DNA from 2 places in the Shewanella sp. FJAT-52076 genome. Region 1 is predicted to be linked to the other one. Evidence: riboswitches for the same ligand, from Rfam matches in the RefSeq annotation. Region 1 holds a riboswitch; the other holds the start of a gene.
What was found. Region 1 has a riboswitch for cobalamin ahead of K0H79_RS13790 (TonB-dependent receptor). Riboswitches for the same ligand answer to the same signal wherever they lie in the genome.
Positions count from the first base shown of each region.

Region 2: linked by a shared signal. The riboswitch ahead of K0H79_RS03845 (ABC transporter ATP-binding protein) and the one ahead of K0H79_RS13790 (TonB-dependent receptor) in region 1 are both predicted to bind cobalamin.

Region 1 is NZ_CP080415.1:3,138,342-3,144,034, forward strand. Features, by position in the region: gene K0H79_RS13785 (GDSL-type esterase/lipase family protein) at 1-371, opposite strand, end outside; gene K0H79_RS13790 (TonB-dependent receptor) at 454-2,394, opposite strand; cobalamin riboswitch at 2,482-2,614, opposite strand; gene K0H79_RS13795 (hypothetical protein) at 2,699-3,292, opposite strand; gene K0H79_RS13800 (DUF805 domain-containing protein) at 3,373-3,717, opposite strand; gene K0H79_RS13805 (hybrid-cluster NAD(P)-dependent oxidoreductase) at 3,924-5,693, shown strand, end outside.
Region 2 is NZ_CP080415.1:889,400-895,092, reverse strand. Features, by position in the region: gene K0H79_RS03860 (adenosylcobinamide-GDP ribazoletransferase) at 1-126, opposite strand, end outside; gene cobT (nicotinate-nucleotide--dimethylbenzimidazole phosphoribosyltransferase) at 140-1,174, opposite strand; gene K0H79_RS03850 (iron ABC transporter permease) at 1,184-2,179, opposite strand; gene K0H79_RS03845 (ABC transporter ATP-binding protein) at 2,224-3,039, opposite strand; cobalamin riboswitch at 3,138-3,291, opposite strand; gene K0H79_RS03840 (histidine phosphatase family protein) at 3,373-4,092, opposite strand; gene metH (methionine synthase) at 4,369-5,693, shown strand, end outside.

The DNA.
Region 1 (5,693 bases):
ACCTGCCTTCCCTGAGCTTCCCTAATCATAGCTTCCAAATTGCGCTTAAGCTGTGCTTTATCCTGATTTCTGAGGATATCATTGCCGCCTTCCAGCAGGATAAGCAGATCCGGTTGGGTTTCATCGAGTAAATCAGCCATTCGTGCCAGCCCTTCGGTGGTTGTTTCACCTGATACCCCGGCGTTAATCACTTCGCAATCGCACAGACGGGAAAGGTGGGCGGGATAATCCATGCCATCACTGGCGCCAACCCCAAAAGTTAAACTGTCACCGAAGGCCAAAACACGGGCGTTTTCCCCCAGAAAAGGCAATCGCGGACCGCCACAGGCCGATAAAAACAGCAGGATAAACAACACTGACAGAATACGCACTTTGTACTCCCCGGACTAATGCGTATGTTATCGCCCAAAAAAAAACCGGACACAAGTCCGGCTTTTCAATTTCAGTGGCTTATCAGTATCTCAGCCCCAACGTCAGGCTCACTTTGCGACCTTCACCGGGATAATACCCATTGCCCCAGTCACTGTAGAAGCCCGAAGCGGCATACGCTTCATCGAACAGGTTATCCAGTCTCAGGGTCGCACTCAGGGCATCCTTACGGAAGCTCACTGCGGCATTGGTCAGCCAAAAGGCATCCATCTGCGCGCCCACATTGGTATTGTCACCTTCAACAAAACGCTCACCCGTGTAGGCAGCATCTACGTAGGCCGACCAATAATCGGCAAACTGAGCTGACACATACATACGGCCACTGTGCTTGGCGACCCAGGACAGCGCTTTGCCATCATTCAGCCCGGCGGTAAATTCAGCATCCGTGTACTGGTAGTCGACGCCCAGGCTGATGGTGTCATTGAGCTGCCAGTCCCAATCCAACATGGCTCCATAACGGCGCGACTCATCGGCGTTGATATTGGCACCCGGGAAATAGCCCCCCACCGGCGTGTCGGCGCTGGGGTCAAACACAATTTCATCTTCCAGGGTTAAACGGTAGAGGCTCAGGCGCAATGCCTGCTCAGCTCCCTGATAGTCCCAGCCAGCTTCATAGCTGCGGCCGGTTTGGGGTCTCAGGCTGTCCTGACTGGTGTAGGCCTGCTCATCCACCTTGGCAAAACGGAAGTTATCTTCGCCGCGCAGGTAGAATCTGTGTCCCTGCACGGGGCGATAATTTAATCCAAGCTCAAGCGCATGGGCGTCATTATCCAGCTTGCCACCCTGGGGAAAGGTATTCTGATCGCGAATATCGTCCTGAACTTCGGCATAACGACCACCCACCACGTAACTCAGTGACTTGGTCAAAGGCACTGATGCCTGGGCAAAAGCCGCCCAGAGCTCCTGGGTGTTGCCGCGCTCCATATAAGCCGAGGTAAATTCTGACTCGCCACGGGACAGGTCCACTCCAGTTACCAACTTAAGTTCGCCCGCCTCTGTCTGGTAGCGGCCAATGGCTTTGGGAGTCAGGCTGATGAGTTGACGCTCGGTTTCACCCACGCCGCCCCAACTGATGTAATTCACCTGGGTATCGCTGGCATCGAGATCGGCAGCTAGGGTCCAATGGTCGGTCAGACTGTGCTCGTATCCCAACCGGCCAGCCTTGGTCAGATTGTGCTGATAGTCGCTGCTGTTGGCGGCATTGGCCTGGCGGGGATTGGCGGCAAGTTCCTCTGCGGTGAGAGAACCTGCGAGTTCACGGTCATCATCGTAATAGGAGGCTTCAGCAAAGAAGCGCTGCCCATCGCCGCGGTATTCAATGCGGCCCAACACAGAGCCGGACTCACTCACGGCATGGTCACGGTAGTTGTCGCTTTTATCGAAGTTGCCACCGACGAAGAGACTCCAGCGTTCATTCAGCGCAGCCGAGAAATCCATGGCAGTGCCAAGGGAGCCGAAACTCCCACCAGTCAGCGAGGCGCCGCCGGTGTTTTCCTGACTGCGCTTGGTAATGATATTGATGACACCGCCAACGGCCTGATCGCCATAGAGCACACCAGCGCTGCCGGAGAGCACTTCAATACGTTCTATCTGACTCAGTGACACAGCATTGAGGCTGGGCGCAGCAATATCGATGTTGTTGAGACGGCGGCCATCCACCAGCACCAGGGTGTTATTGGCCGCCTGGCCAGCACCAAAACCGCGCATGGCGAAGACGGGCCCGGTGCCGCTGTCGCTTATCTGGATGGCACTCTGGCCACGCAGCAATCCGGCAAGATCTTTGGCGCCGCTGAGCACTATGTCGTCGGCAGTAATCACAGCCACGTTGGCGGCGATATTGAGGGGGGTATCAGCCTGACGACCAATGACCACCAGATGTTCATCCACAGGTGATTGCGCTGAGGCGAAAGATGACAGCAGGCTTGCGGCCAGCGCCAATGAAATCAAAGAAGGTTTGGTACCCATTTTCCTTACACTCCATCAAGGGAAACGGGGCATGGGTCATCGACATGCCAAAAGCTGTCGCTGTTGCGGATCTGCCCACCGAAATCCACGACAATACCTGATTTGGGCCGGTCTCCGGACTTAGATGCCAGGCATCATTACCGTTGCGGGGGCAGTGTCGGATTTACACCGACTTCCCGATTCTCCCGCCGATGCGGGCACCCAAAAGGCTGACAATAAAGAGGCCGTCACTCATGGACGGCCGCGCATTATAGACGTCTAAACGTATAAAAGTCTAATACCTTTGTTTCGCACAAGTGGCCGGTCAGTCGAGGCGCAGCGGCAAAACAGAGGCAATAAATTCACTGTGATTGGCAGGGGTAAGCGGAATATTCTGCCCTGCATACACGTCGCCGCGCGTGGATTTATGCATGAGCACCAGTTGCCCGGGGCGGCTTACAACCCGGTAATAACCCACCTCAGCTTCCGGCTTTGAAAAAAATGGGCGCGACTCTTCCATCGATGCGTGCTGATTGGGCATACGGCTACACCCCAGGATGGCGTGAAAGCCGGGATGGCCATCGGTATCAACTTCACCCAACTTTTCGTAGGAGACGTCGCCCTCGCAGCTGCCCTGATATTGTCTGGCGAGGCCATCGAGAAAGGCTTCGGCAGCGGGGGAATCATCACTCAATTTAAAGCTTTGAACACAAATGAGCCCACCCCATTGGTTGAGATTTTCCTGGGCAGGTACAAATTCGGCACTCACCATATCCGCCCTGTTTTCACTGGCGGCCAATTTCCATCCCGAAGGTAATTCAAACGAGAAAGGCGTACCAAAGAGTGAAAGTTCCTGAGTTTGCGCAAGCACACCCGTGGCGGGCAAAAGCCCAATAAGAAGGAGTAAATAGCGGGTCATAATCAGCTTCCGTGAAATATCCTGCCGTAACGTCCTGAAACGGCTTTGAGATATGGGGAGGAAAACCTCCCCACAGACTATCAGGCAAAGGCCTTTGGGTTTTCACCGTAGTCATTCTCGTCCTGACTGTCCTGGCAGTAGAACACTATGAGAATGATGATACCTATGATGGGGATAAGCGCGATAAGCTGCCACCAGCCGCTGCGGCCGGTATCGTGCAAACGACGGGCACCGATGGCAAGTGAAGGCAAAAATACGGCCAATGAATAGAGGGTGCCTACCAGCATGCTGCCAAGGGCCATGTCCACCAGATTCATCCCGATACTGACAATCAGGTTGAACAGAAAGAACATCCAAAACTCTTTGCGACGGGCACGACCTGTGAAGTCTGCGTATTTTTTCCAGGCGCCAATGTAGTATTCCATGGTTTCTCCTTAAAGCCGGGTGACAACACCCAAATTACCGCACAGAGTGCGAATTTGTCCTTATGATTCATTAGCCTGTATCGACAAGCGCAATTACTTTACCACAGCGCCGGGCATTGAGAAGCATGAAAAGCACTTGGGTACTGGCTTCAGATGTAACCACATGGTTATAGTGTCGCTATTTGCCAGCGACAGGGAGACGGCAAATGGCGAAACTCAGCGCAATTCATATCTATCCGGTTAAATCCATGGGCGCTCAGTCACTCAAGCAGGCAAGGGTTTGCCCGGAGGGACTGGCGGGAGACCGACGCTTTATGGTGATAAAACCCAGCGGCGATTTCATCACAGCCCGCACACATCCCGTACTGCAACTGATAACGCCTTTGGGCCAGGACGAAGAGTTTCACGCCGGACGCCTGCGGCTCGCTTATCCCGGCCAGCCAGACCTGGCCCTCGATGTCAGCGAGTTTGAAAAAGCCCCGGTGAAAACCCAGGTCTGGAAGGACGGTTTTGAAGCACTGTCAATCCACGCGCTGGCCGATACCTGGATTTCCACCCTGCTGGGCGAACCCGCTCGGCTTATCTGGCTTGGCGAAACTTCCAATCGCTTCCGTGAAAAACTCGACACCCGTGTCAGCTTTGCCGATGGCTATCCGCTGCTGCTTATCAGCGAGGCCTCGTTAACCGACCTGAATCTGCGCGCCGATGCAATCAGCCAGATGAGTCAGTTTCGCACCAATCTGGTGGTATCAGACACTGCTGCCTTTGCAGAAGACGGCTGGAAGCGTATTCGTATTGGTGAAGTGGAGTTTCTACTGGCCAAACCCTGCAGTCGTTGTGTGATGACCACCATTATTCCCGGTACCGATAAATTCCACCCTCAGGGGGAACCTCTCGCCACCCTGAGCAGGTTTCGTAAAACCCAGCAAGGTGATGTCAATTTTGGCCAGAACCTGATTGCCCTCAATGAAGGCATCATTCGCGAAGGCGACAATGTAGAGATTCTTGAGGAGCAGGTGGGAGAGCACTACCCCAACCGGGCACCGGCCAAACGCAGTCTGCGCCTGGCTGCCAAAGAGCCCATCGCCAAAGACTTTACGGGCTTCACTTTTGAGGCTGCCGATGGCAAACCGCTGCCGACCTTCTTGCCAGGCCAGCATCTGGTGTTTGCCTTTGATATCGACGGCACCCGCCATATCCGCCGTTACAGCCTGACCCATGCACCGGCGGAGGGGAACTACCATATTGGCGTCAAACGCACCGGGGGCGGCCTGATTTCCAACTGGCTGCACGACAAGTTGGTGATAGGTGATACTGTGCTTTGCAGCCGCCCCGAAGGCCGATTTATCCCCAAAACCGGCAACCCCTTACTGCTTATCAGTGCAGGCTCAGGCGTCACCCCCATGCTGGCGATGGTCAGAACCGCACTGGCGCTTGGCAAGCTAAAAGGTGCTGCTTTGCCACTTACCCATATTCACTTTATTCATCAATGCCGCAGCAAAGACGATATCCCCTGCCCGGCAAGCCTTGAAGATTTCGTCGCCGCAGGTATGACCCTGGAGCTTAATCTGACAAATCCGGGCGACGACTGGCAAGGCAATACGGGCCGTGTCAGCGCCTCGCAGTTGGCCGCAGTGCCTTCACTGACCAAACGCGATGCTTTTATCTGTGGTCCCAGCGGCTTCATGCAAACAGTGGAAGGAATGCTGACACAAGCCGGCATGCCGACTGAGCAAATTCACTGTGAAAGTTTCGGGGGATTGACCAGCGTCGAAGCCAGGCCACCTGAGCAACTCAAGATCCGTATTGGCGATAAAGACTTTGTGGGCGATAACCAACAAAGCCTGCTGACCCAGGCAGAAGCTCAGGGCATCAAGCTGCTGTGGTCGTGCCGTGCGGGTATTTGCGGCAGCTGTAAATGTAAGCTTACCGCAGGCGAAGTGCACCAACCCAAGGCTGAGGCCCTCTCTGATGCC
Region 2 (5,693 bases), 2.1 Mb from region 1:
GCCAAAGTAACGACTGGCGCGGTTTAAGCCTTCGCCGCTGTAATCGAGTTTTACCGGCACAGGAATGCGGGTAAAAAAAGTGAGCGCCAACAAAAACAACTCAAGTTCACGCTTAAAGGTCGACATAACTGCTCCCGCCCTAAGGCGTTACATCTGTAATTCCGGCGTCGCTGAAGCTCGCCATTTCACGATAAAAATTAGCCGCAGCCTGCACCAGTGGCAGGGCCAATGCCGCCCCCGTACCTTCACCGAGACGCATATCCAGGCTAAGCAGCGGCTCGGCCTCAAGGTGCGCCAGTATCAGCCCGTGGGCACGCTCTGCAGAGCGATGAGCAAAGATAAGGTATTCGCGGCTTTGGGGGAACATGTTCACGGCAGCGAGTGCGGCCGTGGTGGCAATAAAGCCATCCACCAACACAGGAATTCCCAGCTCGGCAGCCCCCAACATGGCGCCGGTCATCTCGACAATTTCAAAGCCGCCCACACAGGCAAGGATGGATTCGGGGCTGGTTAGCATATCCAGATGCAGCAAGAGCGCCTGCTCCACCAGCATCTGCTTGCGCTTGAGGGTGGCTGCATCCACCCCTGTGCCCCGGCCAACGCAGTCTTTGGCCTCAAGCCCCATGAGCGCGGCCATCACGGCGGCAGCGCTGGAGGTATTGCCAATGCCCATTTCCCCCAAAGCAATAAGATTGGTGCCTTCGGCGTGGTGGGCACGCACCCGTTCACGGCCAAAGGCGAGGCCATGTTCCACCTGACCAAGGGTCATGGCGGCGCGCTTGTGAATGGGGCCTGTGCCTGCGCCGAGGCGACAATCGGTCACACCCATCTCCCCTGGCGGCGCGCTGAGCATACCGGCGTCGATGATTTCAAGCTGCCAACCGAGCTGGCGGCAAAATACATTGATGGCAGCGCCGCCGCTGGCAAAGTTGGCGACCATCTGAGCAGTTACCTCAGGCGGAGCTATGGATACACCGGCACTGGCAATGCCATGGTCGGCAGCAAACACCAACATGGCGGGGCGCTTAATTTCCGGCGAATCGCCCAGCAGCCGCGCCAGATGCGCCGCCAGGGGTTCGAGCGCCCCCAGGGCGCCCCTTGGCTTGGTTTTATCGTCGATACGCGCCTGGATTTGCTCATCCCGTTCGCGGCTGACGGGAGATATATCAAACATCAGATATCCTTATTCACTCCTGCGGCCAAAGAGCAGCGTCAGGAAAAACACACTGCCAACCACAGCAGTAATCACCCCCACAGGCAGCTCCTGTGGCGGCAGTAAACTGCGAGTCATCACATCGACCCACACCATAAAAAGTCCACCCAGCATGGCCACAATCAGCAGCGACTGACTGCCGGGAAACAGCAATCGGGTGATGTGGGGGATCATCAGCCCCACAAAACCAATGCCACCGCAGCTGGCTACCAGCACGGCTGTCATCAAAGAGCACATCAGCAAACTGATAATGCGCAGTTTGGCAACGGATACCCCAAGGGCATGGGCAGTTTCATCACCGGCACTGAGGGCAAAGAGCTGCCGCCGAACCAGCAGCAAAAAGCCCACAAAGGCGCCAAACACCAACCAGGGCAACCAGAGCAGATCCCATGCGGCGCGGGCAAAGCTGCCCAGGCTCCAGAATATCACCGACGCCGTCACCTGGGGGCTTGAAAAATATAGAAGCAAACTGCCGAGGGCGCCGAATAAAAAGGAGGTGGCAACCCCGGAAAGCAGCATGCGCTCCACCTGGCTTTGCAGCCCAAAGCCACTGAGGGTGAGCACCACCAACACAGAGGCACTGGCACCGATAAAGGCCCCCAGCGGCAGGCCGATGGCGAGCAGCACCCCGTGGGTAATTCCCAGGCTGAGTACCACAATCGCCCCCAGGCTGGCACCGGCACTGATCCCAAAAAGATAAGGGTCAGCCAGGGGGTTTCGGGTCACCAGTTGCAGCGCCCAGCCGGAGAGCGCCAATCCCGCGCCACACACAAAGGCCAGGAGGATACGCGGCAACCTCAGCTCCAGCAGAATGCGGCTGTCGAGATAGGCCACATCGGCGGGGCGCTCGCCAATCAGCGCATGCAGGTACACCGACATGGCCTCGCGAAAGCCGATGTCCACGGCGCCAAAAATACTGGCCAGTACCGGCGATAACAGACAGGCCAGAATAAGCGCCAGCACCATCAGCTCCCGGCGTCCGAGCGGGGTTAACAGGGCTTTGAGGGCAGTCACAGGCTCACCTCTTTGCGGCCTTGGGGGGCGGTGCGTGCATCATAACCATAGTAGTAATGGATGAGCGGACGGCCATGCTGGGGGTGAGGCTCTACCGTGGTGCACACCCCAAATACAGAGGCGAGCATGGCCTCGGTGAGCACTACCTCAGGCGTGCCCGAGGCTTCCAGGCGGCCACGGGACATCAGCAGCAGCTCATCGCACAGGGCACTGGCCAGGTTCAGGTCGTGGATGGTGCAAATCACGCAGATATCCAGGCGTTTGAGGAGTTCCAGCACTTCGATTTGAAAGCGCACATCCAGGTGGCTCGTGGGTTCATCCAGGATCAAAAACTGCGGCTTTTGCACCAGCGCCCGAGCAATGAGGGCCCGCTGTTTTTCACCACCGGACAGCTTGCCAAAGGGTTGGCGGCCATAGCCTTCGAGCCCCACTTCCGCGAGAGCCGCTACAATGCCGGCCTTGTCGGCGGCGCTGTCGGCAGCAAGCCAGCCCTTGTGGGGGATAAGCCCCATGGCAACAACGGCTTCGGTGGAGAGATCAAACAGGGGCGGTAATTCCTGGGGTACCACGGCCACGGCGCGGGCAAAGCTGCGCCTGGAATAGAGGTGAATGTCCTGACCATTGAGCAGTATGCTGCCACTGTCCGGGCGAATATAGCGGTACAGGCAGCGCAGCAGGGATGACTTGCCGGCGCCGTTGGGGCCAATAACCCCATACATACCCTTGCCGGACAGGGCAAAGCTTACGCCGTCCAGCAGCGGCCGCTCCCCTACCCGCCAGCAGAGGTTGCTGACTTCGATGGCCGGGGTCATGGTGTTACCCCATTAAACAGGTACCCGGGTTCCCTCTGGGGAACGGGCATGGCAATTTGGCTCATATCACTCCACCGGGTAACCCGCCCGGACAGGGAAAGTAAAAGAAGCACAGGGGCAGGTATCCTGACTCGGGGGAATTCCCCCACACAGTTGCGGGCACAGTCCGGGCTGATACCTTATGGTATGTCCCCGGTTCCCTTTTCATGTCGGGTTGGCTTGGCCCCCGACACCCCTGGCATTTATGGCCGGAGCAGTGACTCCGGTCCGCAGATTATCAGACCTTTCACCTACCTGGTAAAGGGCCAAAAGACTGGGTGAAGCGCAATATTCTCAGCTGCCCCAGAGTAATCGCCCCTGCCAGCCACCATTTGTGCGGTACCAACGGGTGTGCACCCGGGCGCCGTAATCCAGCTCCAATGCCCCATAAAAACCCGCTGCCCGCCCCGCCCCCAAAATAGCGGCCATCAGGCAACGGATAACGCCGCCGTGGGTCACCACCCACAGTGGCCCGGCATCATTAAGCGGCGCCTGTGCCAGCAGCCCTTGCAGCGCCTCTGCCACCCTGGCTTCAAAGGCGTGCATGGGCTCGCCGCCCTCGGGCGTTATGGCCCAGGGGTCTTGCCACCATGCCTCCATTGGAGCGGTTTGCCAGAGCAGTGCTATGGACTGCCCATCCCAGACGCCAAAGTCCATCTCGGTTAGCAGAGGCTCAAAAAGTATGTCTGGTGGATTACTCCCGGGGTGTGCAGCTGTGATTTCAGCCTGCAAGGCTTGTGCGAGCCGCGCGCAGCGCTGCAAAGGCGATGAGATGATTCGGGCAGGTACCGCCATGTCACGGGCCTTGCCGGCAATGGCGATGAGGGCACCTTCACTGGGCTGGGCATCGCTTCGTCCCCGCAGCACGGCGCCATCTTCACACTGGCCATGGCGCCAGAAAATAATGTCAAGGGGTGACATCTGGACATGGCTTTTGTCGTCCAGTGAGTCCCCATGAGCTTTGGCGTTATCCTTTTCCACAGCCACCACAGCGTCAGCGTCTTGCCTGTGCATCTTGCTCTACCCCGTTTTTATATCAGCGTCCTGTGGCGGCCTCTTTCAGGTCTTACCCAGACCTGGGGCTGGCCTCACTGCTGGTGCCAGGCGCGTCGCTTGCTCCTGAGCCTTCGCTTGCCCCTAAAGCTAAGTTTCGCGTATTATGGACGTCTATACGTATAAATGTCCAAATCAAATTAAGCGGGCGCCGTACCGGTTTTACCTTTTCAGCGGCATCAACCCGGCTTAGGCTACACAGGACAGTCACTTTTTTGTACTTTGCAGGTGTTTTTTATGGCAACTCCAGTGTTATCCCAGGCGACCAGGGCGCTTGCCCACAACCGTCAACAGCGACTGAACGAGGATCTCTCCAAGCGTATTCTTATCCTCGACGGCGCCATGGGAACCATGATCCAGGGCCACAAGCTGGAGGAAGAACACTATCGCGGCAGCCGCTTCGCCAACTGGCACTGTGACGTAAAAGGCAATAACGACCTCTTGGTGCTCACCCAGCCTGAGATAATCAAGGGCATTCACCGCGAGTATCTGCTGGCCGGTGCCGATATCATCGAGACCAACACCTTTAACGCCACCACGGTTGCCATGGCCGACTATGAGATGGAGGCGATCTCGGCCGAGATTAACCTTGTTGGTGCCCGCGTCGCCCGTGAAGTGGCCGATGAAGTGGAAGCCCAAACCGGCATCCCCCGCTATGTGGCCGGCGTACTTGGCCCCACCAACCGCACCTGCTCCATCAGCCCGGATGTGAATGACCCGGGCTACCGTAATATCCACTTCGATGAGTTGGTGGCCGCCTACCGTGAGTCCACCGCCGCTCTGATTGAAGGCGGCGCCGATATCATCATGGTGGAAACCATTTTCGATACCCTGAACGCCAAGGCGGCACTGTTTGCCATCGAATCGGTTTTTGATGAGGTTGGTCTGCGCCTGCCGGTGATGATCTCCGGCACCATTACCGATGCCTCCGGCCGCACCCTGACCGGCCAGACCACCGAAGCCTTTTATAACTCGCTGCGCCATATCAAACCCATCAGCATGGGCCTTAACTGTGCCCTGGGGCCAAAAGAGCTGCGCCCTTACGTGGAAGAACTTGCCCGCATCAGCGAATCTTATGTGTCGGCCCACCCCAATGCGGGCCTGCCAAACGAGTTCGGCGGCTACGATGAAACGCCCGAAGAAATGGCCGACATCATAGTCCAGTGGGCCATCGAAGGCATGCTGAACATAGTCGGCGGCTGCTGCGGCACCACTCCGGATCATATCCGCGTTATCCGCGAAGCCGTTGAAAAACACGCCCCCCGCAAGCTGCCGGAGATCCCGGTTGCCTGCCGTCTCGCCGGGCTTGAACCGCTTACCATCAGTGCCGACAGCCTGTTTGTAAACGTGGGTGAGCGCACCAACGTCACAGGCTCAGCCAAGTTTTTGAAACTGATTAAAGAAGGCCAATACGAGACCGCGCTGGATGTCGCCCGGGATCAGGTGGAAAACGGCGCTCAGATCATCGATATCAACATGGATGAGGGCATGCTGGACGGCGAAGAGGTGATGACCACCTTCCTCAATCTGGTGGCCTCGGAGCCTGAGATCAGCAAGGTGCC